4 regions of the Pseudomonas sp. GW456-L12 genome follow, and region 1 is predicted to be linked to each of the others. Evidence: predicted binding sites of a transcription regulator. Region 1 holds the regulator's gene; each other region holds the start of a gene.

Region 1 (7,048 bases):
CTTGTTAGTCGGTGATGGCGCAACGCCATAAATCAGTTTGCCTTCCAGGCCAAAGTTGGAAGGCTTCTTGCAATACCCGCCCTGCGCCGCCTCCAGGCGTCAAAAGTTTGCTTCAAGGGAACGGGGAATACCGGTGGATCGCTCTCAGTTAATCAGTACGGCTCGCACTAACCTGGCCGACCTCAGTCGAGGGAACCTGGGGGTGCCGCTGTTGCTGCTGGTCATGCTGGCCATGATGATGCTGCCGGTGCCGCCGTTCCTGCTGGACGTGTTCTTCACCTTCAACATCGCCCTGTCGATCGTCGTGCTGCTGGTCTGTGTGTATGCCCTGCGGCCGCTGGATTTCGCGGTATTCCCGACCATCCTGCTGGTGGCGACCCTGTTGCGCCTGGCGCTGAACGTGGCCTCCACGCGGGTGGTGATGCTCCACGGCCAGGACGGTCACGCCGCCGCCGGTAAAGTGATCCAGGCCTTCGGCGAGGTGGTGATTGGCGGCAACTACGTGGTCGGTATCGTGGTGTTCGCGATCCTGATGATCATCAACTTCGTGGTGGTGACCAAGGGTGCCGGGCGGATTTCCGAGGTGAGCGCACGTTTCACCCTCGATGCGATGCCGGGCAAGCAGATGGCCATCGACGCCGACCTCAACGCCGGCCTGATCGACCAGGCCCAGGCCAAGGCCCGCCGCTCGGAAGTGGCCCAAGAGGCCGAGTTCTACGGTTCCATGGACGGTGCCAGCAAGTTCGTCCGCGGTGACGCCATCGCCGGCCTGCTGATCCTGTTCATCAACCTGATCGGGGGCATGGCGGTCGGTATCTTCCAGCACCACATGTCCTTCGGCGATGCCGGCCGGGTCTACGCCTTGCTGACCATCGGTGACGGTTTGGTGGCGCAATTGCCATCGCTGCTGCTGTCCACCGCGGCCGCGATCATGGTGACCCGTGCTTCCGGTTCCGAAGACATGGGCAAACAGATCAACCGGCAGATGTTCGCCTCGCCCCGGGCCCTGGCTGTCGCCGCTGGCCTGATGGCGGTGATGGGCCTGGTGCCGGGCATGCCGCACTTTTCCTTCCTGAGCATGGCGGCCCTGGCGGCCGGCGCCGCGTACCTGTTCTGGAAACGCCAGAACGTGGTCAAGGTCAAGGCGCTGGAAGAGGTCAAGCGCCAGCAGGAACTGCTGCCATCGCCGGCCCGCGCCCAGGAAACCAAGGAGCTGGGCTGGGACGATGTGACCCAGATCGACATGATCGGCCTGGAAGTCGGCTACCGCCTGATTCCCCTGGTGGACCGCAACCAGGGTGGGCAATTGCTGGCGCGGATCAAGGGCGTGCGCAAGAAGCTGTCCCAGGACCTGGGCTTCCTCATGCCCACCGTGCATATTCGCGACAACCTCGACCTGGCGCCCAGCGCCTACCGGCTGACGCTGATGGGGGTGATCCTGGCCGAGGCCGAGATTTACCCGGATCGCGAGCTGGCGATCAACCCGGGGCAGGTCTATGGCACGCTCAACGGCATCAACGCCAAAGATCCGGCCTTCGGCCTGGAGGCGGTGTGGATCGAGATCAGCCAGCGCGCCCAGGCGCAGTCGCTGGGCTACACCGTGGTCGACGCCAGCACCGTGGTCGCCACCCACCTCAACCAGATTCTGTACAAGCACTCCAGCGAGCTGATCGGCCACGAAGAAGTCCAGCAGCTCTTGCAATTGCTGGCCAAGGGTTCGCCGAAGCTGGCGGAAGAGCTGGTGCCGGGCGTGCTTTCGTTGTCCCAGCTGCTCAAGGTGCTGCAGGCGCTGCTGGCCGAACAGGTGCCGGTGCGCGATATCCGCAGCATTGCCGAGGCCATCGCGAACAATGCCGCCAAGAGTCAAGATACTGCCGCTTTGGTGGCCGCGGTGCGTGTCGGATTGTCGCGCGCCATCGTGCAAAGCATTGTAGGCACTGAGTCCGAGCTGCCTGTGATCACCTTGGAGCCCAGGTTGGAACAGATTTTGCTCAATAGTCTGCAGAAGGCAGGACAAGGCTCGGAAGAGGGTGTCCTGTTGGAGCCAAGCATGGCTGAGAAGCTGCAGCGTTCGTTGATCGAAGCCGCGCAGCGCCAGGAAATGCAAGGTCAACCGGTGATTCTGCTGGTAGCCGGTCCGGTCCGCGCGATGCTCTCGCGGTTCGGACGCCTGGCGGTCCCGGGCTTGCACGTGTTGGCGTACCAGGAAATCCCTGACAACAAGCAAGTGACCATCGTTGCGACAGTAGGGCCCAACGGCTGAGGTAGTGGGTTATGCAAGTTAAGCGTTTTTTCGCCGCCGATATGCGTCAGGCCATGAAGCTGGTTCGTGATGAGCTGGGCGCCGACGCCGCCATCATTGGCAATCGCCGCATCGCCGGCGGTGTCGAGCTGACGGCTGCCCTGGATTACAAGCTGTCGGCGCTGGCGCCACGGGTGCCGAACATGGAGCTCGAGGACGAACTGCGCAAGACTCAGTCGCGCATCGTCACCGCCCAGGCCGAACTGAGCCTGCGTGGCGACGGCGATGCCAGCACCAATCGCCAGCTGTTCGCCGGCCTGCCGCTGACCGCCGCCGAGCCGCTGATCGAACCTACATTCAACGAACCCCAGCGCCCGGCCCCGGTAGTCGCTGCACCGGCGGTCGATCAGCGGGCGCTGGACTCGATGCGTTTTGAACTCAATGGCCTGCGCGAGCTGCTGGAAGTCCAGCTCGGCTCCCTGGCCTGGAGCCAGCTGCAAGGCAGCCGGCCCGAGCAGGCCAACCTGTGGCGGCGCCTGCAGCGTATCGGCTTGTCCGGTCCGCTGGCCCGCGACCTGCTGGCGCTGATCACTGAAATCGACGAACCCCGCCAGGCCTGGCGCATGCTCCTGGCCCACCTGGCGCGGATGATCGTGACCCCGGAAGTCGAGCCGCTGGAGGAGGGCGGTGTGATCGCCATGGTCGGCCCCGCCGGCATGGGCAAGACCACCACCCTGGCCAAGCTGGCCGCGCGTTATGTACTCAAGTACGGCGCGCAGAACATCGCGCTGGTGAGCATGGACAGCTACCGCATCGGCGCCCAGGAACAGCTCAAGACCCTGGGCCGGATCCTCAACGTCTCGGTGACCCATGTCGACCCGGGCCAGTCCCTGGCGCAAGCCCTCGATCCGCTGCTGCGCAAGCGTGTGGTGCTGATCGACACCGCCGGCCTGCAAGCCAGCGACCCGGCCCTGCGCATGCAGCTGGAAAGCCTGGCCGGACGTGGCATCCGGGCAAAAAATTATCTGGTCTTGGCAACCACCAGCCAGAAACAGGTTCTAACCGCCGCATACCACAGCTACAAGCGTTGCGGGCTGGCCGGCTGCATCCTGACTAAACTGGATGAAACCGCCAGCCTTGGTGAGGTGTTGAGCCTGGCGATCAGTCATGAACTCCCCGTTGCCTATCTGACCGATGGCCCGCGGATTCCGGACGATCTGCACTTGCCGCGCCGTCACCAGCTGGTCAGTCGTGCGGTGAGCGTGCAGATGCAGGAAGAACCCAGCGAAGAAGCCATGGCTGACATGTTCGCTGACCTCTACCACAACCCGACCAAGCGGGTTGGCTGAGGGAATCATGAAAAGATTGCAATGTACCTACATCGATGGTCTGCCAGGCATTGTTCCGTTGGTGAACGCGCAGCCAGTTATGTGGCCCCGTCTAAGTAAGACAAGGTAAAGAACGAACATGGGCAGCATGCATCCCGTACAGGTGATCGCGGTGACCGGCGGCAAAGGTGGCGTCGGCAAGACTAACGTGTCAGTGAACTTGTCCCTGGCCCTAGCGGAGCTCGGCCGGCGCGTCATGCTGCTGGACGCCGACCTGGGCCTGGCCAACGTCGACGTGCTATTGGGGCTGACCCCCAAACGGACCCTCGCCGACGTGATCGAAGGCCGCTGCGAGCTGCGCGATGTGCTGCTGCAGGGGCCGGGTGGAATCCGTATCGTGCCGGCGGCGTCCGGCACCCAGAGCATGGTTCATCTGAGCCCGGCGCAGCATGCCGGCCTGATCCAGGCTTTCAGCGACATCGGCGACAACCTCGATGTGCTGGTGATCGACACCGCCGCCGGCATCGGCGACTCGGTGGTCAGCTTCGTCCGCGCGGCCCAGGAAGTGTTGCTGGTGGTCTGCGACGAGCCGACCTCGATCACCGACGCCTACGCGCTGATCAAGCTGCTCAACCGCGACTACGGCATGAACCGCTTCCGCGTGCTCGCCAACATGGCGCAGAGCCCACAGGAAGGGCGCAATCTGTTCGCCAAGTTGACCAAGGTCACGGATCGCTTCCTGGACGTGGCCCTACAATATGTCGGCGCCGTGCCTTACGACGAATGCGTGCGCAAGGCCGTGCAAAAGCAGCGTGCGGTCTATGAGGCGTTTCCGCGTTCGAAATGCGCGCTGGCATTCAAGGCCATCGCGCAGAAGGTCGATACCTGGCCGTTGCCGGCCAACCCACGTGGACATCTGGAATTTTTCGTCGAGCGGCTCGTGCATCAAACAGCGGGACCGGTGCTATGAGCGCCAGCGGCTACAACCTTTACAAAAAGTCGGCACGTGACAGCCAGTACGAATTGATCGAGCGCTATGCGCCTCTGGTCAAGCGTATTGCCTATCACTTGCTGGCGCGCCTGCCGGCCAGTGTCCAGGTCGAAGACCTGATCCAGGCCGGGATGATCGGTCTGCTCGAAGTGTCGACCAAGTACGACGCGAGCAAGGGCGCGAGTTTCGAGACCTACGCGGGTATCCGTATCCGTGGTGCGATGCTCGATGAGGTCCGTAAAGGTGACTGGGCGCCGCGTTCGGTACATCGCAATACCCGGATGGTGAGCGATGCCATTCGCGCAATTGAAGCTAAAACCGGTCGTGACGCTAAAGATCATGAAGTTGCGGCCGAACTTCAATTGAGTCTCGACGATTATTACGGGATTTTGAACGACACCTTGGGCAGTCGCCTGTTCAGCTTCGACGACCTGTTGCAGGACGGCGAGCATGAAGGGCTGCATGAGGATGGCGCGAGTGCTCATCTCGAGCCGTCGCGCGACCTGGAGGACGAACGTTTCCAGGCCGCGCTGGCGGACGCGATTGCCAATTTGCCGGAGCGTGAGCGACTGGTCTTGGCGCTGTACTACGACGAAGAGCTGAACCTCAAGGAAATCGGTGAGGTCCTGGGGGTCAGCGAATCGCGGGTCAGCCAGTTACACAGCCAGTGCGCGGCCCGTTTGCGGGGGCGTTTGGGAGAGTGGCGAGCGCGCTGACAGGCAGTGTGGGGGACACTGCGGACGAGACTGGCACGACGTGGCCGGACTTGCGGTGTGTATTCCATGCAGTCGTTGAGTGCTCTGCCTGATTGATTGAATGGCGCGTTCAGGTGCTGGACGCGTTTAAGACTGCTTGGAGGTCGAATTGGACAAGAACATGAAAATCCTCATCGTTGATGACTTCTCAACGATGCGGCGGATCATAAAAAACCTGTTGCGTGACCTGGGCTTCACCAACACGGTCGAGGCTGACGATGGCACCACCGCCATTCCGGTCCTCAACAGTGGGAGCATCGACTTTCTGGTAACGGACTGGAACATGCCCGGCATGACCGGTATCGATCTGCTGCGCCATGTGCGCGCCGATGAAAAACTCAAGCACCTGCCGGTACTCATGGTGACCGCTGAAGCCAAGCGCGAACAGATCATCGAAGCTGCCCAGGCCGGCGTAAACGGTTATGTGGTCAAGCCCTTCACGGCCCAGGCGTTGAAAGAGAAGATCGAGAAGATCTTCGAACGCATCGGTTGAGAGTGGAATCATTCCGCCACGGGGGAGCTATGGAGCACAACGAATCTTCATTGGGCGATTTCGAATCGACCCTGAAAAAACACGCACTCGAACTGGTCGACAGCCTTGAAAAAGGCAAGTTCGGCGAAGCCGTGCAACTGATCCATGAGCTCAACCAGACCCGTGACCGCGGCCTGTACCAGGAGGTCGGCAAGCTCACCCGCGAGCTGCATAGCGCCATCGTCAATTTCCAGATTGACCCGCATATGCCGCAAGCCGAGGAAGTTTCACAGATCACGGATGCCACCGAGCGCCTGTCCTATGTGGTCAGGCTGACCGAGGCCGCGGCCAACCGCACCATGGATCTGGTCGAGAGCGCCACCCCGCTGGTCAATGGCCTGAGCAGCGAAGCCCAGGCCCTGAGCGCCGATTGGGGGCGTTTCATGCGCCGCGAACTGGGCGCCGAGGAATTCCGCGACCTGGCCCGCCGGGTGGACGGTTTCCTGACCCGCAGCGAGCAAGACACGCGCGCGGTATCGAGCAACCTCAACGACATTCTGCTGGCGCAGGACTACCAGGACCTGACCGGTCAGGTGATCAAGCGCGTGACCCAGTTGGTCACCGAAGTCGAGAGCAACCTGCTCAAACTGGTCCTGATGGCCAGCCAGGTCGATCGTTTTGCCGGCATCGAACATGACCGTGAATCGATCCTCGCTGAAAAAGATCCGCAAAAACATCTGGCCAAGGGTGAAGGTCCGCAGATTCATGCCGATAAACGTGAAGACGTTGTATCCGGTCAGGACGATGTCGACGATTTGCTTTCCAGCCTTGGATTCTAGGAGCACCCATACATGAGCTTCGGCGCCGATGAAGAAATCCTTCAGGATTTTCTGGTTGAGGCCGGCGAGATTCTAGAGCAACTGTCCGAACAACTGGTCGAGCTGGAAAGCCGGCCGGACGATGCGGATCTGCTCAACGCAATTTTTCGCGGTTTTCACACTGTAAAAGGGGGCGCCGGCTTCCTCCAGCTCAACGAGCTGGTGGAGTGCTGCCACATCGCCGAGAACGTGTTCGACATCCTGCGCAAGGGTGAGCGTCGCGTCGACGCGGAACTGATGGACGTAGTGCTCGAAGCGCTGGACGCGGTGAACAGCATGTTCGGCCAGGTGCGCGAGCGTACCGAGATCACCGCCGCCACTCCGGAGCTGCTGGCTGCCCTGGCCCGCCTGGCCGAGCCTGCGGGGGCCAAGGAGGTCGCCG
Region 2 (7,048 bases), on a different contig from region 1:
CTCATAGGCGGTCAGGTCTTCCACCAGCGCTTGAGACATGTCCACCTGATAACGCTTGGCGAACCAGGCGGTGAAGGCATTCTTGAACCAGCGCACGCGGCACTCGGCAATGCAGCCGGCCAGGCGCGACAGCAGGTGGTGAGGCAGCAGGTACTGGCTGAGGATAAACAAACGCTTTTTCATTGACTGTCCTTAAAACCTTAAATCTCTACGGGCGTGTCAGGGTGATTGCCCCATTCGCCCCAGGAACCGGCATAGCCTTTGACTCGCGGATAACCGAGCGCCTTGGCCACCAGATAGGTGAAGCCAGAGCGATGGTGAGTCTGGCAGTGGGTGATCACTTCTTTGTCTTTGCTGATGCCGAGCTGTTCGAGGATCTGCGGCATGTCGCTGCGGATCCGCAGGTTGCGCGCCGGGTCCATGCCCGCCGTCCACTCGAAGTTGATCGCACCGGGAATGTGCCCACCCTTGGCGGCGAGGACTTTCTCCCCCGAGTACTCCAGGGGGCCGCGGGCATCCCAGATCGCCAGGTCGGCCGCGCCAAGACGGCTTTGCAGGTATTCGCGGGTGGCGGTAGGTTCGTCGTGCAGGGTCAGGGCGACAGGGCCGCCGACGGTCGCCGGGACTTCATTCGAGACCGGCAGGCCGTCGGCCAGCCAGGCCAGTAACCCACCGTCCAGGTAGTGGTAACGGGAGTGGCCGATGACATCCAGCAGCCAGATGAAGCGCCCGGCCCAGCCGCCGCCTTCGTCGTCATAGACCACGTAGACCGCGTCCGGGTTATGCCCCAGTTCGCCGAACAGGGCCTCAAGGGCTGCCTGTGGCGGCATCAGCCCTGGCGCCGGTGCCTGACCGAGCTGGGTACGCTTGGGGTCGACGAAGTGCGCGCCGGGGATATGGCCCGCGGCATAGCGGGCGGCGCTGGTCAGGTCCACCAGAATCAGTTCGCGGGCGTCGAGGCGAGGGAGCAGGTCGCTCGGCTCGATCACCAGCGGCAAGCCAGAGAAGTCAGGCATGTGAGGTCTCCAGGGCACAAAGGGAGGGATTGTAGCGCAAGCGTCAGCGGCTGCGGTTGGTAAAGCTGTGCAGGGCCTTTTCGATGCACTGCGCGGTCTTGCCGAACGCCTGTACGGAGATTTCCGAGAAGGGTTGGCCGCCCTGGTCAGCGACGATCAGCATGATTACCCGGCCATTGCTGGGCACCGAGCGCATCAGCAGGTGCTCGCCACGAAACAGCGTGCGCAGGCTGGCGGGTAGACGGGCGGAGAACTGGGCGTTGTTGGTCGGCGTCAGGCGCACTTGCGCCGGAGCGTCCAGCAGCCTTTGCAATACGCTGCTCTGGTTGATCGTCAATGCCAGGTTCATGGCGGGCGCAGGCAGCCCGGCGATCTGATGCACGCGCAACTGGGTCCGCGTGCGGTCGACCATCAGCAGCATCACCCGGCGCATGCCGCACGCCACCAGGGCGTCGCGGGCAAAGGTGGTCAGGTGCATGGCATTGCTGAAGCGGCTGGGTTCCACCAGCAATTCGCTGCATTGCTTGCGCCACTTGGCCAGATCTTCTGCGGTCGGTGCGGGAACCGGGAGCTCGCCGCGATGCACGCGCCGGGCCTCCCAGGGCCAGAGTAGCGCCTCGGCCGGATGCCACAGATCGGGCATGCGGTGATGTCGGGCGCTCTGCGCGGCTTGCTGGTGCAACTGTTGTTGCAGTTCGTCCATCGGCATTTGCAGGTACAGGCTGGTCAGGTATTGCCAGCGCATGCAGTGCGGGCCGGTCCAGGACTCTTGCGCCGACAGGGCCAGGGCGTTGGCCAGCAGCACGCTGTTGGCCGGTTGGTTCAGCCAGCGCTGCAGGGCCGGATCGGCATCCAGGCATTGTCGCTGGTGCAGCGGATGGGCATTGTCCCGGGCGATATGCAGGGCCTTGACCAATTGGTCCTGCTCGTCGATCAGCAGGCGGTAGCCTTGCTGTACCCAGATCGGCAAGTGCCAGACCTCGACCAGGGCCTGGCCCAACTGAAGCAGGCCGACGCCGAACAGTTCCTGCTCGACCTCCTGGGCCGGTTCGGTTTTATGGACGACACGCAGCTCCCACTCTTCGAGCAGTTTTGGATAGGCCAGCGCCAAGGGCCACAGCGGCGAGAGAAACAGTAGGCTGCCCCAGTGAATGTCCTGCCAGAGCCTGGCCAGGCGCCCGGCGAAAAAGCCGTTGGCCTGTTGGGTCGCGTGCTGGCTGATCAGTTGCAACTGGCGCAGCCCGACCGGGATCTCCTGCTCGGGCTGGGCGGGCAGGCGGGCGAGCAATTCTTCGGTACGCGCCAGGCCCAGGCGGTTGAGGGCGACCTCGAGGTTCTCGGCCGGCTCGCTCATGCTGCCGTGGGTGTGGCGATTGGCTTCGCGAATCACGCTCAAGGCCAGCGCGGGGCTGTCCTGCATCAGGTCGGCAATGTCGCGCAATGAGCTGCGATTGTCCCTGATGGCTTTGCAGACCCGATCATGGCTGGCCTGCGGCACCGGCAGGCGGACCGCGTCAAGCAGCTTTATCCAGGATTCGAGGGAGTGGGGGGCGGTAGTTGGGACTGTCGTTTCATTAGACATGGCTGGGCGCAATCATCGTCTGCTGTAAACACGCCCAGAGCGGGCCAAACTGGCTTTTCGCCTTAACGGCCTATAGTCTGGCGCAGTTTTGCCGATAAGTAGAAGAAGAGTTTTAAGAACTTCCGAATATGACCTTGAACCCGACTCAGTAAGTACCTTCCTACCTATGGCTAAAATTATCGGCATCATCGTCGTGTTCGCGAGCGTGCTCGGCGGATACGTGCTTTCTCACGGCAAGATTGCCGCCCTGATCCAGCCTTTCGAGGTCTTGATTATCGGCGGCGCCGCGCTGGGGGCGTTCCTGCAGGCGAACCCCGGCTACATGACCATGCACGTGCTCAAGAAGTCCTTGGGGATGTTCGGTTCGCGTTTTTCCCAGACCTTCTACCTGGAAGTGCTGGGCCTGATCTACGAGATCCTCAACAAGAGCCGCCGCGAAGGCATGATGGCGATCGAGGGCGATATCGAAGACGCCGCCGCCAGCCCGATTTTCGCCAAGTATCCATCCGTGCTCAAAGACGAGCGCATGACCGCGTTCATCTGTGACTACCTGCGCATCATGTCCTCCGGCAACATGGCTCCCCACGAGCTGGAAGGCCTGTTCGACATGGAGCTGTTCAGCCTCAAGGAAGACCTAGAGCATCCGTCCCATGCGGTCAACGGCATCGCCGACGGCATGCCGGGCTTCGGTATCGTCGCGGCGGTGCTGGGTATCGTGGTGACCATGGCCTCCCTGGGCGATGGCGACCAGAAATCCATCGGCCTGCACGTAGGTGCGGCGCTGGTCGGTACCTTCTTCGGTATTCTCGCGGCCTACGGCTTCTTCGGCCCGCTGGCCCATTCCCTGGCGCACGATGCCAAGGAAGAGCTGAACGTCTACGAAGCCATCAAGGCCTCCCTGGTGGCCTCGGCTTCCGGCATGCCGCCATCGCTGGCCGTGGAGTTCGGGCGCAAGGTCCTGTACCCGGCGCACCGTCCGAGCTTCGCCGAGCTGGAACAAGCGGTTCGCGGTCGTTAAGCCATGGAAAACAATCAGCCGATTATCATCAAGCGCGTCAAGCGCTTTGCCGGCGGGCATCACGGCGGGGCATGGAAGATCGCCTTCGCCGACTTCGCCACGGCGATGATGGCGTTCTTCCTGGTGCTGTGGCTGCTGTCCACCGCCACCCCGGAACAGAAGATCGCCATCGCCGGTTACTTCAAGGACCCGATCGGCTTCTCGGAAAGCGGCACGCCCTACATCATCGACCTGGGCGGTTCTCCCGAGCTGGCGCCGGAAAACACGCTCAACCCCGAGATCAAGTCGCAGCCGCAACCGGACAAGGTCACGGTCGACACCGATCAGGTCGAGAGCATGGCCGAGCAGGTGGAAAGAGAGCGCCTGGAGCTGTTGCTTCAAGAGCTGCAGAACAAGGTCGAAGAAAACCCGCAATTGCAGAAGTTCAAGGACCAGATCCTGTTCGAGATCACTCCGGACGGCCTGCGTATCCAGATCATCGATTCGGAAAACCGGCCGATGTTCGACTCCGGCAGTGCGCGCCTGAAGCCGTACTTCGAGGACATCCTGCTGGCCATGGCCGACACCATCAAGGCGGTGCCGAACAAGATCAGCATCAGCGGTCACACCGATGCCAAGCCTTACGCGGGCACCGGCGATTTCGGCAACTGGGAGCTTTCGGCCAACCGTGCCAACGCCGCGCGCCGGGCGCTGGTGGCGGGCAGCTATCCGGACGGCCAGGTGGCTCGCGTGGTGGGGTATGCCTCGTCATCGCTGTTCGATCGCAAGGACCCGTTCAACCCGATCAACCGGCGTATCGACATCGTGGTGCTGACCAAAAAGGCCCAGCGCGCGATTGAAGGCGAAGTCGCTCCCGAGGTCCCGGCACCGACCCAGGGCCAGGGCGCCCCGGGCGAAGTGCCGGTCGACCCGAACGCCTTGCCGCCGGAGCAGGAGCCGCTGCCGGCCCATGAGCTGCGCGAGCGCCTGAATATCTTCGACGACGCAGCTCCGAAGACCGAAGGCGCGGCTGCACCTGCAGCTACGCCTCCAGCTGCGCGGTGAGATAAAAGCAGGCTCTGTATAAAGAGTGCTCGATAAAAAGGCCGCGATCATCGCGGCCTTTTTTGTTTCTGCGTGGGGCTACTTATTAATAGCTGCTGTCCGGCAGGCTGGCGATGATCGAGCGATAGCTGTTCATCCGCTGCTGCTGGATCCGCCCGTCTTCCAGGGCCTTGAGCAGGGCGCAGCCCGGTTCGCGGTCATGCTTGCAGTCGCGGAAACGGCAGGTGCCCAGCAGGTCGTTGAACTCGATGAAACCTGCTTCGACATCGGCGCGACTGACGTGGCCCAGGCCGAATTCGCGAATCCCCGGGGAGTCGATCAGTTCGCCACCGCCCGGGAAGTGGAACAGGCGCGCGGTGGTGGTGGTGTGGGTGCCCTGGCCGGACAGCTCCGACAAAGGCCCGACGCGGGTTTCGACTTCCGGCAGCAGGCTGTTCACCAGCGACGACTTGCCCACGCCCGACTGGCCGACGAACACGCTGATCCGTCCGTCCAGCTGCGCTTGCAGCTGTTCCATGCCGTCGCCGTGGTGCGCCGAGACTTCCAGCACCGGGTAGCCCAGTTGCCGATAGACCGCCAGCAAGGCGTTCAGGGCGGGGGCATTCTGCTCGTCGATCAGGTCGAACTTGTTGAGCAGCAGCAGCGGACGGATGCCGGCATGTTCGGCGGCTACCAGGTAGCGGTCGATCAGGTTGGCATGGGGCTCGGGCAGCGGGGCGAAGACGATCACGATCATGTCGACGTTGGCGGCCACCGGCTTGAGCTGGCCGCGGCTGTCGGGACGGCAGAGTTCGGTGTGGCGCGGCAGTTGCGCGACGATCACGCCGATACCCTGGTTGCCCGGACGCCAGACCACCTGATCGCCGGTCACCAGCGCCGGCAGGTTGGCCCGCAAGTGGCAGCGGAACACCTGGCCGGCCAGTTCGCCCTCGCGCGCCTCGACCTCGACCTGCACACCGAAGTGGGCGATCACCAGGCCGGTCTGTTCGGGGCCGAGATCGCCGCCTTCCAGTGCTTCCACGGCAGAGGATTCACGTTTGGCGGCGCGGGCGGCGCGTTCGCCTTGAATCTTTTCGATGCGCCAGTTTTGGCGACGATTGAGCTGGCGTTTGGCCATTGGTGTTCCGTGTCGATAATGCGGCGGTTAGGTAAAACGGCCGCGAGTTTAGCACGCCGGCAGGTCCCTCTAGGCTAAACTGCGCAACTACGCCGAGGAGCCCACACATGCAAAACCCGCAGAATCTGATCTGGATCGATCTGGAAATGACCGGTCTGAACCCTGATACCGACGTCATCATCGAGATGGCGACCATCGTCACCGATAGCAATCTCAATACCTTGGCTGAAGGTCCGGTCATCGCCATCCACCAGAGCGATGAAATTCTCGCCGGCATGGATGAGTGGAACACCCGCCAGCACGGCGGTTCGGGGCTGACCCAGCGCGTGCGTGAAAGCCGCATCAGCATGGCTGAAGCGGAAGCGCAGACCATCGCCTTCCTGGAGCAGTGGGTGCCCAAGGGTAAGTCGCCGATCTGTGGCAACAGCATCTGCCAGGATCGCCGCTTCCTGTATCGCCATATGAAGGCGCTGGAAAGCTACTTCCACTACCGCAACCTTGATGTTTCCACCCTCAAGGAACTGGCCGCCCGCTGGGCGCCGGACGTGCGCGACAGCTTCAAGAAAGGCAGCACCCACCTGGCCCTGGACGACATCCGCGAGTCGATTGCCGAGCTGCAGCATTACCGCAAGCACTTCATCAAGCTCTGATGATCCGGGGGCGTCGGTTCTGACGTCATCGCGGGCAAGCCTCGCTCCTACAAGTCCGCGTGATCCGTAGGAGCGAGGCTTGCCCGCGATAGGCGCGTTGAGCTCTCCAGCAATTCCAGCTGGCGCCCCCTTTTGGTGCCGGCAGCAACTGAGTAGACTGGGCGCCTTCCTGTAAGGACCGCCATCATGCTGCTGATGCTTTACCTGATTGCCATTACCGCCGAAGCCATGACTGGCGCCTTGTCTGCCGGTCGTCGCGGCATGGACTGGTTCGGGGTGGTGTTGATCGCCTGCGTCACGGCCCTGGGTGGCGGTTCGGTGCGTGACGTGCTGCTGGGGCATTACCCGCTGACCTGGGTCAAGCACCCGGAGTACCTGGTGTTGACCTCGGTCGCGGCCCTGGTGACGATCTTCATCGCGCCCTTGATGCGCCACTTGCGTTCGCTGTTCCTGGTGCTCGACGCCGTGGGGCTGGTGGCGTTCACCCTGATCGGTTGCATGACCGCCCTGGAAATGGGCCACGGCATGGTGGTGGCTTCGGTCAGCGGGGTGATTACCGGGGTGTTCGGCGGCATCTTGCGGGACATCTTCTGCAACGATATTCCGCTGATCTTCCGTCGC
Region 3 (7,048 bases), on a different contig from region 1:
CCGCACCAATGCCGGGACAACGCCACTCAGGGGACTCAGCGAATCTTCAGCAATAGCCCCGCCACTTCCAGCACCTCATCCAGTGCCGCTGCGGCGGCCTCGGCCGAAGGTTGCAGCAGCAGGTCGTCGCCATACCCCATGGTCTGGGCGAAGATCTGCCGGGCCGCGCGAGCGGACGACGCGCAATGGAACACCTGCGCCTGCACCCCGGCCTCGATGATGCCGCCGAGCAAGGCCTGCCACTGCATGTTCACCGCCAGGTAGGTCTCGGCCATGACACTGTCATGCATGGCTTCATCCCAGGCATCCAGCCATAGCGCCCAGCCGTCGTCGGCAGAGTCCGGCAGGCAATAACGCAGGAACTCCTGTAGGGCCTGTAGCGGCGGCGCATCGCCCAGGGAGCCGCGCACTTCGTCAAGCTGCTCGTTGGCAAAGCTCAGGAAGGCTTCGCGGCGCAGCTCCTTCCAGTCGCTGAAGTAGTGATAGATGTGGCTGCGGGACAAGCCGGCGTGGTCCGCCAGGTCGCGGGTGGAAACATCGGCGAAACCCTTGCTGTGGAACAGCTCCAGGGCGGCGGCGATGATCTGGTCTTTGCGGTCGGTACGGGACATGCGGGCATTACCTCTGGGCACCGGTAGATGGACGGCGCTTGCGTTTTGAGCGATCGCTCAAATACTATTGAGCAGTCGCTCAATAATAGCGCTTATCTTCCCTCCGGTGCACTCATGCCAGCCGTTACCCCACAAATCCTGATCGATGAAAGCAAGAAAATCGGCCAGCAATCCGCCAGCCAGACCCTGAAAGCCATCGCCCGCGCCTACCCCGGCAAGCTGTTCTGCACCTTGTCGCTGGTGGCGCTGGAGAACGCGTTGCTGCTGGCCTACCCATTGTTTGCTGGGTTCGCCGTGGACTCGATCATTCGCGGCGACGCCGGCAGCGCGTTGGTCTATGCCCTGGTGGTGCTGGCGTTCTGGGTGGTCGGGGCCGCGCGGCGGGCAGTGGATACCCGCACCTTCACGCGGATCTACGCCGACCTCGCGGTGCCGGTGATCCTCAACCAGCGCCTGCAGAACCAGAGCACCTCCACCGCCGCGGCGCGGGTGGTGCTGGCCCGGGAGTTCGTCGACTTCTTCGAGAAACACGTTCCGACCATCGCCACCGCGCTGGTCTCGATTGTCGGCGCGGCGGTGATGCTGCTGGTGATCGAACCCTGGGTCGGCCTGGCCTGCCTGGTGGCCTTGCTGCTGTGCGTCACCCTGCTGCCGCGCTTCGCCCGGCGCAATCAGGAGCTGCATGAGCGCCTGAACGACCGGCTGGAAAAGGAAATCGGCCTGGTGGCCAAGGTCGGCGCCACGTCCCTGCAACGGCACTACCGGGTACTGTCGCGGCTGCGGATCTGGCTGTCGGACCGCGAGGCGGCGGCCTATCTGCTGCTTGGCTCGGCGGCCGCGCTGCTGTTCGTGATCGCCATCAGCCAGTTGGCCCTGACCGAGGGGGTCAAGGCCGGGCATGTGTACGCGGTGATGACCTACCTGTGGACCTTTGTCAGCAGCCTGGATGAAGCGCCGACCATGGTCGACCAACTCGCGCGCCTGCGGGATATCGGCAAGCGGGTGGACCCGGGGCTCGCCGAACCGGCCGAGCCCCGCTGAAACCTCAGAACGGCCGGATGCGATAGCCGTTGCCATCCTTGGCCTCGGCGAATTTGTAATACGCCGACAGATTGACCTTCTCGGCGATGTGCTGGGTGAATGACACGCCGTCATCGCCCCACACCCGACCGATGTGGCTGTAGGCAAAGGCTTGCGCGGCCCACTGCTTGTCGCCCTTGCCCATGTTGTTCATGGCCACGTAGCCGGACGACGTCCTGGACATGCCGCTGACCTCGCCACTGACATCGTTCTGGCCGTTGGTGACCGGGGAAATGAACACCTTGGCGCTGGTGGTGCGGGCCTCGGCGTATTGCGAGAGCTTCTGGTTCTCCGAGTGGTTGAGCACCAGCAGCACCTTGCCCTGCAGTTGGCTGGCGGTCGGCCAGGACTTGCCCTTGAGCGAGCCCTGCAAGGCACTGCTGCTGACACCCAGGTGCTGGGCCAGGTCGCCCGGGGTGTAGAGCTTGCCCTGGAAAATCCGGCTGACCAGGTCATCGAAGTCTTTCGGCGTACGCCCGGAGCTTTCCTTCGACCAGCCCTGCTTCTTGTCGAGGATCAGGGTAATCGGGAAGTGCCCGGGATGGCTGTCGCTCCAGAGCTTGATGTCGTTGAGGCAGGCCTCGAGGTCGTTGGTGCCGTTGCCGTCGCCGGTGCAATTGTTGTCATTGCCGGACTGGAACAGGCTGCCGGGGTTGTGCCGCACGAACCAGTGGCGGGGCGAACCTCCGGTGACCGCATCGCGTTGGTCCCAGAAGTCCAGCTCCAGGGTGCGCACGCTGTCGAGCACGCTGGTAAAGGTGCCGGCGTACTGTTTTTCGTAGCAGTTATGGCATGCCACCTGGGCGATAGCGTTGAAGGCGGTGTACCAGGAAGCCGGGGAGATGAATCCCACGGCCTCCTGGCTGGACGCCATCTGGCTGGCCAGCGCCAGGGGCAGCACGGCGGTACGGAGGGCAAAACCAGTGAGACGGGACATGTCAGCTCCTGCCGGGAAGGCATCCTGTAGGGAAATCGCCCCTATGGTTTAGCCCAGCCCCGCGCATTTGCAATCGGCCTCCCCAGCCGTGGCCAACGGCCACGCAACCGCTATCAACGGAACCGGTCGACCTCCTGGCGCAAGTCCGCCGCCAGCTTCTCCAGTTCCTTGGCGGTGATCGCCAGGTTCGACACCACTTCGCGCTGTTCGCTGTTGGCCAGGGCAATGCTCTGCAGGTTGCTGCTGAGCAGGGTCGCCGTGCTGCTCTGCTCCTGGGTCGCGGTGGTGATCGCGGCGAACTGCTGGCCGGCCGAGCGGCTCTGTTCGTCGATGCGCGCCAGGGCCGAGGCGACATTGGCGTTGCGCGACAGGCCTTCCTGCATCAACACATTGCCCTGCTCCATGGTGGCGATGGCGTTGCCGGTTTCCTGCTGGATGCTGTTGATCATCCCCGAGATTTCGTCGGTGGCTTCGCGGGTGCGCGAGGCCAGGTTGCGTACCTCGTCGGCGACCACGGCAAAGCCGCGGCCTTGCTCGCCGGCGCGCGCGGCCTCGATGGCGGCGTTGAGCGCCAGCAGGTTGGTCTGGTCGGCAATCGCGGTGATCACCCCGACGATGCCGCCGATTTCCTCGGAGCGCTGGCCCAGGGTATTGATCACCATGGCCGCGCTGTTCAAGGCGCCGGCGATCTGCTCCAGCGACGCCGAGGCTTCCTCCATCGAGGTGCGGCCGATCCGGGTCTGCTGGGCATTTTCCTGGGCCAGGCGTTCGGTGTTGCCCATGTTGTCGGCGATGTTCAGCGAGGTGGCGCTGAACTCCTCCACCGCCCCGGCCATGCTGCTGATCTCGCCCGACTGCTGTTCCATGCCCTCGTACGCCCCGCCCGACAACCCGGACAACGCCTGGGCCCGGCCATTGACCTCCGCGGCGGCCTTGCGGATGTGCTCGACCATGGTCGACAGGGCCTGGCCCATCTGGTTGAAGCTGCCTGCCAACTGGCCGATCTCATCCTGGCTGGAGACATTCAGGCGCGCACTCAGGTCGCCTTTACCCAAGGCATCGGCCTGGCGCACCAGGTCGCCCAGCGGCGCAAGCTTGCTGCGCAGTAGCCAGACCGTGGCGCCCACCGCCAGCAGCATTGCCAACAGGCTGCCGATGACCAGCCGCAGGCCGACGCTCCAGGTCACCGCGCGAATCTCGGCCTTCGGCATGCTCGCCACCACCGACCAGGGCCCACCTTCGAAAGGGACGGCGACACTGTAGAAGTCCTCGTTCTTGTCGCTCCAGAAGTTGCCCTTGCCCGGCTGCCTGGCCAGTTCAGCGATGGTCGCCCCCGCCGGTTCCAGGGCCTGCACGCCGGCCGGCGGCACCAGCCACTTTTGCTGTTCGTCGAGCAACGCCAGGGAACCAGTCTGGCCGATGCGGAAGCGCTTGAGGTTGTCGAACTGGGCGTTCTGCGCGTCGGTGTAGTCGAAGCCGACGAACAGCACCGCAATCACCTGGCCGGCGCTGTCCCGCACCGGCGTGTATTGGGTCATGTACAGGCGCTCGAAGAGCAGCGCGCGGCCGACGTAGCTCTGCCCCGCCATGAGTTTCTGGTAAGCCGGGTGCGCGTGGTCCAGCAGGGTGCCGATGGCGCGGCTGCCGTCCTGCTTGCTCAGCGAGGTGCTGACGCGGATGAAGTCGTCGCCGCTGCGCACGAACACCGTCGCCACACCGGCGGTCATCTGCTTGAACTCGTCGACCTCCTCGAAATTGTTGTTCAGCACAACATCACCCAGGTGCAGGCCCGGGGTCTGGGTACCGGCCACGGCCACCGGCTGGTCCGGGTGCAGGCTCAGGCCGCCGCTGAAACGCTTTTCGAACAGCCCGCTCAGGCGCTGGGTGCTTTCGCGCAGGGTGCCGTGGAAAGTATTGAGCTGGTCGGCCAGCAGACGTGCCTCACTGGCCAGGTGTTCTTCCCGGGTGGCGAGGTTGGCGGCGTCCAGCGAGCGCAGGGCGAAGACAGTACTGCCGCTGATCACGATCGCCAGTACCACGGCGAGTGCGAGACCAAGCTGCGAGGCGATCCGGGCACGAGGTTGAGGCATGACAGCTCCTGGCCGAGAGACCGGATCGTCCTGATCGCGTCACACGCTCGGCAATGGTTCTAATAAGAATGAGGTGTCGGAACCTTTCAGAACGAAGGTTCCACTTCCAAGGATTCGGCGGCGCCGATCAATACTTGAGCGCGCTGGACGGGTATCGCGCAGGCCCCTTGTCACGGGGCCTTCATCGTTTCAGCCGAGACGCTCTACGTCGGGCAATTGCATGGCGCGGACCTCGTTCTGGAGAAAGTCGCTGAGGCGGCGCAAACGTTCGCCTCCAGGCCGGGTCTTGGGCCAGACCAGGTAGTAATTCTCGCCACTGGCCACCGCCGTCGGCCAGGGCAGGCTCAGGCGTCCCTGGGCCACATCCTCGGCCACCATCAGCAGGTCGCCCATGGAAACCCCATAGCCGCGGGCCGCGGCGATCATACCCAGCTCCAGGGTGTCGAAGACCTGCCCGCCCTTGAGCGAGACCTGCTCGGACAGGCCCATGCGCTCCAGCCAGTTGCGCCAGTCGCGGCGATCCGGGGTCGGGTGCAGCAGCTCGGTGGCCGCCAGCCGCGCTACATCCCACGGCTGGTCGTTAAGCAGGTTCGGCGCGCCCACCGGGATCAGCAGTTCCGGAAACAGGTAGCTGGCCTCCCAGTCCGGCGGAAAGTGGCCGTTGCTCAGCAGCACCGCGCAGTCGAAGGGCTCCTGGTTGAAGTCCACCGAATCGACGTCCATCCAGGCACTGGTCAGTTGCACCTCGTTGCCCGGTTGCAGATGGCGGAACCGGCTCAGGCGCGCCAGCAGCCAGCGCATGGTCAGGGTCGAGGGCGCCTTCATGCGCAGGATGCCGTCTTCGGCGCGCAAGGTATTGCAGGCGCGCTCGAGAGCAGTGAAGCCCTCGCGAATGCCTGGCAGCAGCAGGCGCGCGGCTTCGGTCAGTTGCAGGTTGCGCCCGCTGCGCTGGAACAGCCGGCAGGCGAAGTGGTCTTCCAGGGTACGGATATGCCGGCTGACCGCACTCTGGGTGATCGACAGCTCCTCGGCCGCGCGGGTGAACGAGCTGTATCGCGCCGCGGCTTCAAAGGCGCGCAAGGCATACAGGGGCGGAAGACGACGGGGCATGGCAGCACTCCACAGGCGCAATGGCGCCAACTTACCAGAATCCGCAAGCATGAGTTTTAATCATGCCACCAATCGTTTTTATCCCTTTGTGAAAGTCGCCCAGAGCGCCGAGAATCAACCCTCTTGACTCCCTCCCCCCTATCGAGACCGATGACCATGCAGCATCCAGCACGCACCGAACTCTGGGCCATCCTGCGGCTGGCCGGGCCGCTGATCGCCTCACAGTTGGCGCACATGCTGATGGTGCTGACCGACACCCTGATGATGGCCCGCCTCAGCCCGGAAGCCCTGGCCGGCGGTGGCCTGGGCGCGGCCACCTATTCGTTCGTGTCGATCTTCTGCATCGGCGTGATCGCAGCGGTCGGCACCCTGGTCGCGATTCGCCAGGGCGCCGGCGACATCGAAGGCGCCGCGCGCCTGACCCAGGCCGGCCTCTGGCTGGCGTGGCTGATGGCGCTGGTCGCCGGCCTGCTGCTGTGGAACCTCAAGCCGGTGTTGCTGCTGTTCGGCCAGACCGAAACCAACGTGCAGTCCGCCGGCCAGTTCCTGCTGATCCTGCCGTTCGCCCTGCCGGGCTACCTGAGCTTCATGGCCCTGCGCGGCTTCACCAGCGCCATCGGCCGCGCCACGCCGGTGATGGTCATCAGCCTGGCCGGCACCGTGGCCAACTTCCTGCTCAACTACGCCTTGATCACCGGCATGTTCGGCCTGCCGAAGCTGGGCCTGGCGGGGATTGGCCTGGTCACCGCGATCGTCGCCAACTGCATGGCCCTGGCGCTGGCCTGGCACATCAAGCGCCACCCGGCCTATGCCGCCTACCCGCTGCGCCAGGGCCTGGCGCGGCCCAATCGCCACTACCTGCGGGAACTCTGGCGCCTGGGCCTGCCCATCGGCGGCACCTACGCGGTGGAAGTCGGGCTGTTCGCCTTCGCAGCGCTGTGCATGGGCACCATGGGCAGCACCCAGCTGGCGGCGCACCAGATCGCCCTGCAGATCGTTTCCGTGGCCTTCATGGTGCCGGCCGGGATCTCCTACGCGATCACCATGCGCATCGGCCAGCACTACGGTGCCGGGCAGCTGTTGCACGCGCGTATGGCCGGCCGGGTCGGGATCGCCTTTGGCGGCGCGGCCATGCTGGGTTTCGCCATGGTCTTCTGGCTGCTGCCGAACCAGTTGATCGGGCTGTTCCTCGACCATGACGACCCAGCCTTTCGCGACGT
Region 4 (7,048 bases), on a different contig from region 1:
CGCCAGGCCGACAAACACCTCGCGGCCGCTTTTGAAGGTCAGCAGCAAACGCGGCTTGCCGGCATCGTCCACCAGCTTGCCGGCCGCCGTCAGGGCCTTGCGCAGCGGTGCTTCGAATTTCTTGCAGAAGTTCGACAGCTCCTTGCCGTCATTGGTATCCAGCACTTCCAGCCACAGGCTGCCGCAGGTCGGGAAGCTCGCCAGGTGGGCCAGGATCACGCTGATGCGGTCGGTTTCCGGCAGATCGACGAAGACGCCCCGCGCCCATTGCCGCGGGAAGATCAGCTCGGCGAAACGCAGCTCGCGCATCAGGCGCTCGGCGCCGTCTTCCCCGCTGCACACAAACTCGGCACAGGCGGTGCTCGGCTTGGCCTTGGCGTACCCGGCCACGTTCAGGCGCGCGGCATGGTCGGCGATCTCGGAACAGACTTCGCCTTCGAAGCCCGGCCGGCAGTGCATAAAGAGGGTGTTCATCGAATCTCCTGGGCAATGGGCAATGAATCATGCGCAAACCTGCCCGAAGTGCGCGCAAAGCCTGTCACGAAAACCGGCGCATGATAGCCGAGTTCGGAACCTTGGACTTGTCCATAGAGTCCAGTTATTAGCCAGCTACTGAAAACAGGGCTAGGTTAAGAGCTCTGCCCGTCCCGTCAGGTCCGTAGCCGTGCGGACCAAAAGGAGTGATTCAATGCCGTCCCTCGATAGCCTGAAAACCCTTAAAACATTAAAAATCGACGACAAGACCTACCACTACTTCAGCCTGCCGGAAGCCGCCAAGCGCCTTGGCGATCTCGACAAACTGCCGATGTCGTTGAAAGTCCTGCTGGAAAACCTGCTGCGCTGGGAAGACGAAAAGACCGTCACCGGCGCCGACCTCAAGGCCCTCGCCGCCTGGCTCAAGGAGCGCCGCTCGGATCGCGAGATCCAGTACCGCCCGGCGCGGGTGCTGATGCAAGACTTCACCGGCGTGCCGGCGGTGGTCGACCTGGCGGCCATGCGCGCGGCCATGGCCAAGGCCGGCGGCGACCCGCAACGCATCAACCCGCTGTCACCGGTGGACCTGGTAATCGACCACTCGGTGATGGTCGACAAGTTCGGCAGCAACACCGCCTTCGAACAGAACGTCGACATTGAAATGCAGCGCAACGGCGAGCGTTATGCCTTCCTGCGCTGGGGCCAGAACGCCTTCGACAACTTCAGCGTGGTGCCACCGGGCACCGGGATCTGTCACCAGGTCAACCTGGAATACCTGGGCCGTACGGTCTGGACCAAGGACGAAGACGGCCGCACCTATGCCTTCCCCGACACCCTGGTCGGCACCGACTCCCACACCACCATGATCAACGGCCTCGGCGTACTCGGCTGGGGCGTCGGCGGCATCGAGGCCGAGGCGGCGATGCTCGGCCAGCCGGTGTCGATGCTGATCCCGGAAGTCATAGGTTTCAAACTGACCGGCAAGCTCAAGGAAGGCATCACCGCCACCGACCTGGTGCTGACCGTCACCCAGATGCTGCGCAAGAAAGGCGTGGTCGGCAAATTCGTCGAGTTCTATGGCGACGGCCTGGCCGACTTGCCGCTGGCCGACCGCGCCACCATCGCCAACATGGCCCCGGAATACGGCGCCACCTGCGGCTTCTTCCCGGTGGATGACGTCACCCTGGAATACCTGCGCCTGTCCGGCCGCCCGGACGCTGTGGTGAAACTGGTGGAGGCCTACAGCAAGATCCAGGGCCTGTGGCGCCTGCCAGGCAAGGAGCCGGTATTCACCGACAGCCTGGCGCTGGACATGGGCACGGTGGAAGCCAGCCTGGCCGGGCCGAAGCGGCCGCAGGACCGGGTCTCCCTGCCCAACGTCGGCCAGGCCTTCACCGACTTTCTCGATCTGCAGTTCAAGCCCACCAGCAAGGAAGAAGGCCGCCTGGAAAGCGAAGGCGGTGGCGGCGTGGCCGTGGGCAGCGCCGACCTGATAGGCGAAGTCGATTACGCCCACAATGGTCAGACCTACCGCCTGAAAAACGGTGCGGTGGTGATCGCCGCCATTACCTCCTGTACCAACACCTCCAACCCCAGCGTGATGATGGCCGCCGGCCTGGTGGCGAAAAAGGCTGTGGAAAAAGGCCTCAAGCGCAAGCCCTGGGTGAAGAGTTCGCTGGCGCCGGGTTCGAAAGTGGTCACCGACTACTACAAGGCCGCCGGGTTGACCCAATACCTCGACGCCCTCGGCTTCGACCTGGTGGGTTACGGCTGCACCACCTGCATCGGCAACTCCGGCCCCTTGCCGGAGCCGATCGAGAAAGCCATCCAGAAAGCCGACCTGACCGTCGCCTCGGTGCTGTCCGGCAACCGCAACTTCGAAGGCCGGGTGCACCCGCTGGTGAAAACCAACTGGCTGGCCTCGCCGCCGCTGGTGGTGGCCTATGCCCTGGCCGGCAGCGTGCGCATCGATATCAGCAGCGAACCGCTGGGCGAAGGCAAGGACGGCAAGCCGGTCTACCTGCGCGACATTTGGCCGAGCAGCCAGGAAATCGCCGAGGCCGTCACCCAGGTCAACACCCGGATGTTCCACAAGGAATACGCCGAGGTGTTCGCCGGCGATGCCCAGTGGCAAGCCATCGAAGTACCGCAGGCCGCGACCTACGTGTGGCAGGCGGATTCCACCTATATCCAGCATCCACCCTTCTTCGACGACATCGCCGGCCCGCTGCCGGTGATCAAGGATATCGAGGGCGCGCGGGTCCTGGCGCTGCTGGGCGACTCGGTGACCACCGACCACATTTCCCCGGCCGGCAACATCAAGGCCGACAGCCCGGCCGGCCGCTACCTGCGCGAGCAGGGCGTGGAACCGCGGGACTTCAACTCCTACGGCTCGCGTCGCGGCAACCACCAGGTGATGATGCGCGGCACCTTCGCCAACATCCGCATCCGCAACGAAATGCTCGGCGGCGAAGAAGGCGGCAACACGATCTACATCCCCACCGGCGAGAAACTGGCGATCTATGACGCGGCCATGCTGTACCAGCAATCGGCTACACCGCTGGTGGTGATTGCCGGCCAGGAATACGGCACCGGCTCCAGCCGCGACTGGGCCGCCAAGGGCACCAACCTGCTGGGGGTCAAGGCGGTGATCGCCGAGAGCTTCGAGCGCATCCACCGCTCCAACCTGGTGGGCATGGGCGTGCTGCCGCTGCAGTTCAAGCTTGACCAGAACCGCAAGAGCCTGAACCTCACCGGCAAGGAAACCCTGGATATCCAGGGCCTGACCGGTGTCGAGCTGACGCCGCGGATGAACCTGACCCTGGTGATCACCCGCGAGGATGGCAGCCAGGAAAAGGTCGAGGTGCTGTGCCGCATCGACACCCTGAACGAAGTGGAATACTTCAAGTCCGGCGGGATCCTGCACTACGTCCTGCGGCAACTGATCGCCGCGTAACGCCATGCCGCAACACCAACACCGCCTACGGGCGGTGTTTTTGTTTCACTTATTCATCGCCCGCGCCTCGTTATACTGGCCGCCCGCTCGTTCTATCCAGTAACCGCCGACGCAGGTTGCGCGAGCGGCTGATTCCATTCTTTTCGCAACAAGGATTTCACATGACTGTTCTGCCATGGATGTACCTGGCACTTCTCTCCATTGGTTACGCCCTGGCCCTGAGCTACGGCCAACTGGGCCTGCTGGCGGCGGTTTCCGTCGCCTTGCTGCTGTGCGCGGGCTTTGCCGTGCGCCAGCAGAAAAGCCCTTACGCGCGCTACCTGGGACACGGCCTGTTCGTGGTGCTGGCCCTGGCGCTGGCCATGCACTGGCTCCCCGGTTTCTACAATGGCCGGGCGATCGGCCCGCAACGCTTCACCGCCGATGCCGTGCCGTTTTCCATGTACCTGAACCAGGACAAGCCGCTGATCGGCTTCTGGCTGTTGCTGGTCTGCCCCTGGATCATCGGGCGCCGCTCGCTGCGCCTGTCCCTCTATACCACTGCCCTGGCCTTGACCCTGACCGCCCTGGCGGCCCTGGGCGGAGCGGTGTTGCTGGGCATCATCAGTTGGGCGCCGAAATGGCCGGACCAGGCCTGGCTGTGGGTGCTGAACAACCTGCTGCTGGTCACCCTGGTGGAAGAAGCGCTGTTCCGTGGCTACATCCAGGGCGGCCTGAGCCGTCGCCTCAAGCACCTGCCCTATGGTGAAAACCTGGCACTGATGTGCGCGGCCCTGCTGTTCGGCCTGGTGCATGTGGGCGCCGGCTGGCAATGGTGGCTGCTGGCGAGCATCGCCGGGGTCGGCTACGGCCTGGCCTACCGTTTTGGCGGCCTGGGCGCCGCGGTGGCCACCCATTTCGGCTTGAACCTGCTGCACTTCGGGCTGTTCACCTACCCGATGCTCGCGGGGTGACCCTGGCCAGGCCGGGGCTCCCTGGACGGGCCTCGGCTTCGCCGCGCCCCCTCGCCCCTGCTTGCAAAATAAGGCCTCTGTCAATGAGGCACTTCTCAAATTACTGAAAAAAACCTCAATAATTGGCGAAGGCCGCCGACAACCTATCAAAGCCTTGCGGATAGAAAAACCATGCGTAACAACCAGCCCGTCACCCAGCGCGAACGTACCTTTCCGACTCAGCAACGGTTGATCTCCACCACCGATGCCAAAGGCGTGATCACCTACTGCAACGATGCCTTCGTTGAAATCAGCGGGTTTTCTCGTGAGGAACTGGTCCGCGCACCGCACAACCTGGTCCGTCACCCCGACGTCCCGGCCGCGGTGTTCGCGCACATGTGGGCCACCCTGAAACAAGGCTTGCCATGGATGGGCATTGTCAAGAATCGCTGCAAGACCGGTGACCACTACTGGGTCAACGCCTACGTGACACCGGTCTTCGAAGGCCAGCAAGTGGTCGGCTACGAGTCGGTGCGGGTCAAGCCCACCGCCGAGCAGATCCGCCGCGCCGAAGCGCTTTACCAACGCATCAACCAGGGCAAGTCGGCCATTCCGAAACGCGACAAATGGCTGCCGATACTTCAGGACTGGCTGCCATTCATCCTGATCAGCCAGCTGAGCTTCCTGATTGGCGCCTGGCTCAACTCTTCCTGGGGCTTTGCCCTCGCCGCCGGCCTTTGCGTGCCGCTCGGCCTGCTCGGGCTGAGCTGGCAACAGCGCGGCCTCAAGCGTTTGCTGCGCCTGGCCGAGCAGACCACCTCCGACCCGCTGATCGCCCAGATGTACACCGACAGCCGTGGCGCCCAGGCGCGCCTGGAGATGTCGATCCTCAGCCAGGAAGCCCGCCTGAAAACCTGCCTGACCCGCCTGCAGGATACCGCCGAGCACCTCAACGAGCAGGCGCGGCAGTCCGACACCCTGGCGCACAACAGCTCCAGCGGCCTGGAACGCCAGCGCGTGGAAACCGAACAGGTGGCCACCGCGGTCAACCAGATGGCCGCCACCACCCAGGAAGTGGCCAGCCACGTGCAGCGCACCGCCGATGCCACCCAGGAAGCCAACCGCCTCACCGGGCGCGGACGCGACATCGCCGGGGAAACCCGCGAAGCGATCCAGCGCCTGTCGGTGGTGGTGGGCGAAACCGGCCTGACCGTGACCCAACTGGCCAAGGACAGCGACGAAATCGGTGGCGTGGTCGATGTGATCAAGGGCATCGCCGACCAGACCAACCTGCTGGCGCTGAACGCGGCCATCGAAGCGGCTCGCGCCGGGGAAATGGGCCGCGGCTTCGCGGTGGTGGCCGACGAGGTTCGCCAACTGGCGCAACGCACCAGCGAATCCACCGGGCAGATCCACACCCTGATCGCCAAGCTCCAGCAAACCGCCAGCACGGCGGTGCAGACCATGGACGCCGGACACCGTCAGGCCGAGGAAGGCGTGGCCCGGGTGCTGGAAGCCGACCAGGCGCTGGTGGGCATCAGCGAAGCGGTGGCCAACATCACCGACATGACCACCCAGATCGCCGCCGCCACCGAAGAGCAAAGCGCCGTGGCCGAGGAGATCAGCCGCAACATCAGCACCATTGCCCAGCTGGCCGACCAGACCTCGGAGCAGGCGCAGCATTCGGCGCAACTCAGCGAAGAGCTGACCCGCACCGCCAACACCCAGTACTCGTTGGTCGAACGCTTCAACCGCTAAGCCGAAACCAGACAAAAAACCCGGAAGGTTCGCCTTCCGGGTTTTTTATTGCCTGTTTTCCAGCACCACGCGCGTCTTCTGTATCTGTAGGGGCGAAGCTTGCTCGCGATGGAGCTTGGCAGCCGCCACCGTTGTCGCCTTGAAAAACAATCGCGAGCAAGCTTCGCTCCTACAGTCAAAAAAGCGTTCAGCCATTCAACTGGCGCAAGACCTCGGCAACTTTCTGCGCCGCCGCTTCCAGGTGCTGCTCATGGGTGAAGCCTGAGGCCTTGAGCGGTTTCAGGTCATGGTCGGCCGCCGCCAGCCAGAACAGCTCGATAGCCGGCGCCAGCGCATAGGCTTCGACCGCCGCCCGGTTGCCGAGGGCATCGCGCTCGCCCTGGACGATCAGGGTCGTGGTGCGCAATTCGGCCAGGTGGGCGACCCGCGGTTTCTCCGGCTTGCCGGCGGCATAAAACGGATACCCCAGGCACACCAGCGCATCGGCGCCCAGCTCGTCGGCGAGCAAACTGGCCATGCGCCCGCCCATGGACTTGCCGCCAATGGCCAACCGCCCAGCGACATGAGGTCGCACCTGGGCATACACCTCGCGCCAGCACTCCAGCAGCTTCGGCGCCGGGTTAGGCGGCCGTTTGCCACCATCAAGGCGACGCTGGGCCATGTAGGGAAACTCGAAGCGCAGGACGTTGACCCCATGCGCCGCAAGGCGTGCGGCCATATCGCTCATGAAAGCGCTGTCCATCGGCGCGCCGGCGCCATGGGCCAAGATCAGGGTCAGCGGTTCGCCGGCCAGCGACTGCTGCGCGACATCCCAGAGCCAGCCCCGTTCCCGCACGCACTGCACCCATTGATCCCCGTCAATAACAGCCCCTTGCCGTTTGCCCATGCTTACCTCGCTTTTAGTCTGCCTATAACTCCAGAAGAAGTG

The links. Region 1 encodes FliA, which starts transcription of late flagellar genes. Its sites were predicted from a motif close to CTAAAGTTTNNNNNNNNNNNGCCGNTAA; they were not measured.
Region 2: a site for FliA is predicted at 2,669-2,696, ahead of motA (flagellar motor stator protein MotA). Genes of this name have one in related genera too.
Region 3: a site for FliA is predicted at 4,830-4,857, ahead of AC07Y9_RS27040 (methyl-accepting chemotaxis protein). Genes of this name have one in related genera too.
Region 4: a site for FliA is predicted at 4,498-4,525, ahead of AC07Y9_RS01150 (methyl-accepting chemotaxis protein). Genes of this name have one in related genera too.

Annotation. Positions count from the first base shown of each region.
Region 1 covers NZ_JBWKZA010000007.1:255,414-262,461, forward strand. Annotated here, with positions in the region: gene flhA (flagellar biosynthesis protein FlhA) at 134-2,263, shown strand; gene flhF (flagellar biosynthesis GTPase FlhF) at 2,275-3,591, shown strand; gene fleN (flagellar synthesis regulator FleN) at 3,710-4,540, shown strand; gene fliA (RNA polymerase sigma factor FliA) at 4,537-5,277, shown strand; gene AC07Y9_RS12120 (chemotaxis response regulator CheY) at 5,438-5,809, shown strand; gene AC07Y9_RS12125 (protein phosphatase CheZ) at 5,839-6,627, shown strand; gene AC07Y9_RS12130 (chemotaxis protein CheA) at 6,640-7,048, shown strand, end outside.
Region 2 covers NZ_JBWKZA010000004.1:102,498-109,545, reverse strand. Annotated here, with positions in the region: gene asd (archaetidylserine decarboxylase) at 1-183, opposite strand, end outside; gene rhdA (thiosulfate sulfurtransferase) at 201-1,016, opposite strand; gene AC07Y9_RS06770 (HDOD domain-containing protein) at 1,060-2,598, opposite strand; gene motA (flagellar motor stator protein MotA) at 2,765-3,616, shown strand; gene motB (flagellar motor protein MotB) at 3,620-4,660, shown strand; gene rsgA (small ribosomal subunit biogenesis GTPase RsgA) at 4,746-5,777, opposite strand; gene orn (oligoribonuclease) at 5,885-6,427, shown strand; gene AC07Y9_RS06745 (trimeric intracellular cation channel family protein) at 6,611-7,048, shown strand, end outside.
Region 3 covers NZ_JBWKZA010000031.1:50,302-57,349, reverse strand. Annotated here, with positions in the region: gene AC07Y9_RS27055 (TetR/AcrR family transcriptional regulator) at 36-611, opposite strand; gene AC07Y9_RS27050 (ABC transporter six-transmembrane domain-containing protein) at 726-1,652, shown strand; gene AC07Y9_RS27045 (Ca2+-dependent phosphoinositide-specific phospholipase C) at 1,657-2,628, opposite strand; gene AC07Y9_RS27040 (methyl-accepting chemotaxis protein) at 2,742-4,718, opposite strand; gene AC07Y9_RS27035 (LysR substrate-binding domain-containing protein) at 4,908-5,828, opposite strand; gene AC07Y9_RS27030 (NorM family multidrug efflux MATE transporter) at 5,985-7,048, shown strand, end outside.
Region 4 covers NZ_JBWKZA010000001.1:199,779-206,826, forward strand. Annotated here, with positions in the region: gene rlmM (23S rRNA (cytidine(2498)-2'-O)-methyltransferase RlmM) at 1-474, opposite strand, end outside; gene acnA (aconitate hydratase AcnA) at 689-3,430, shown strand; gene AC07Y9_RS01145 (CPBP family intramembrane glutamic endopeptidase) at 3,592-4,383, shown strand; gene AC07Y9_RS01150 (methyl-accepting chemotaxis protein) at 4,555-6,120, shown strand; gene AC07Y9_RS01155 (alpha/beta family hydrolase) at 6,308-7,006, opposite strand.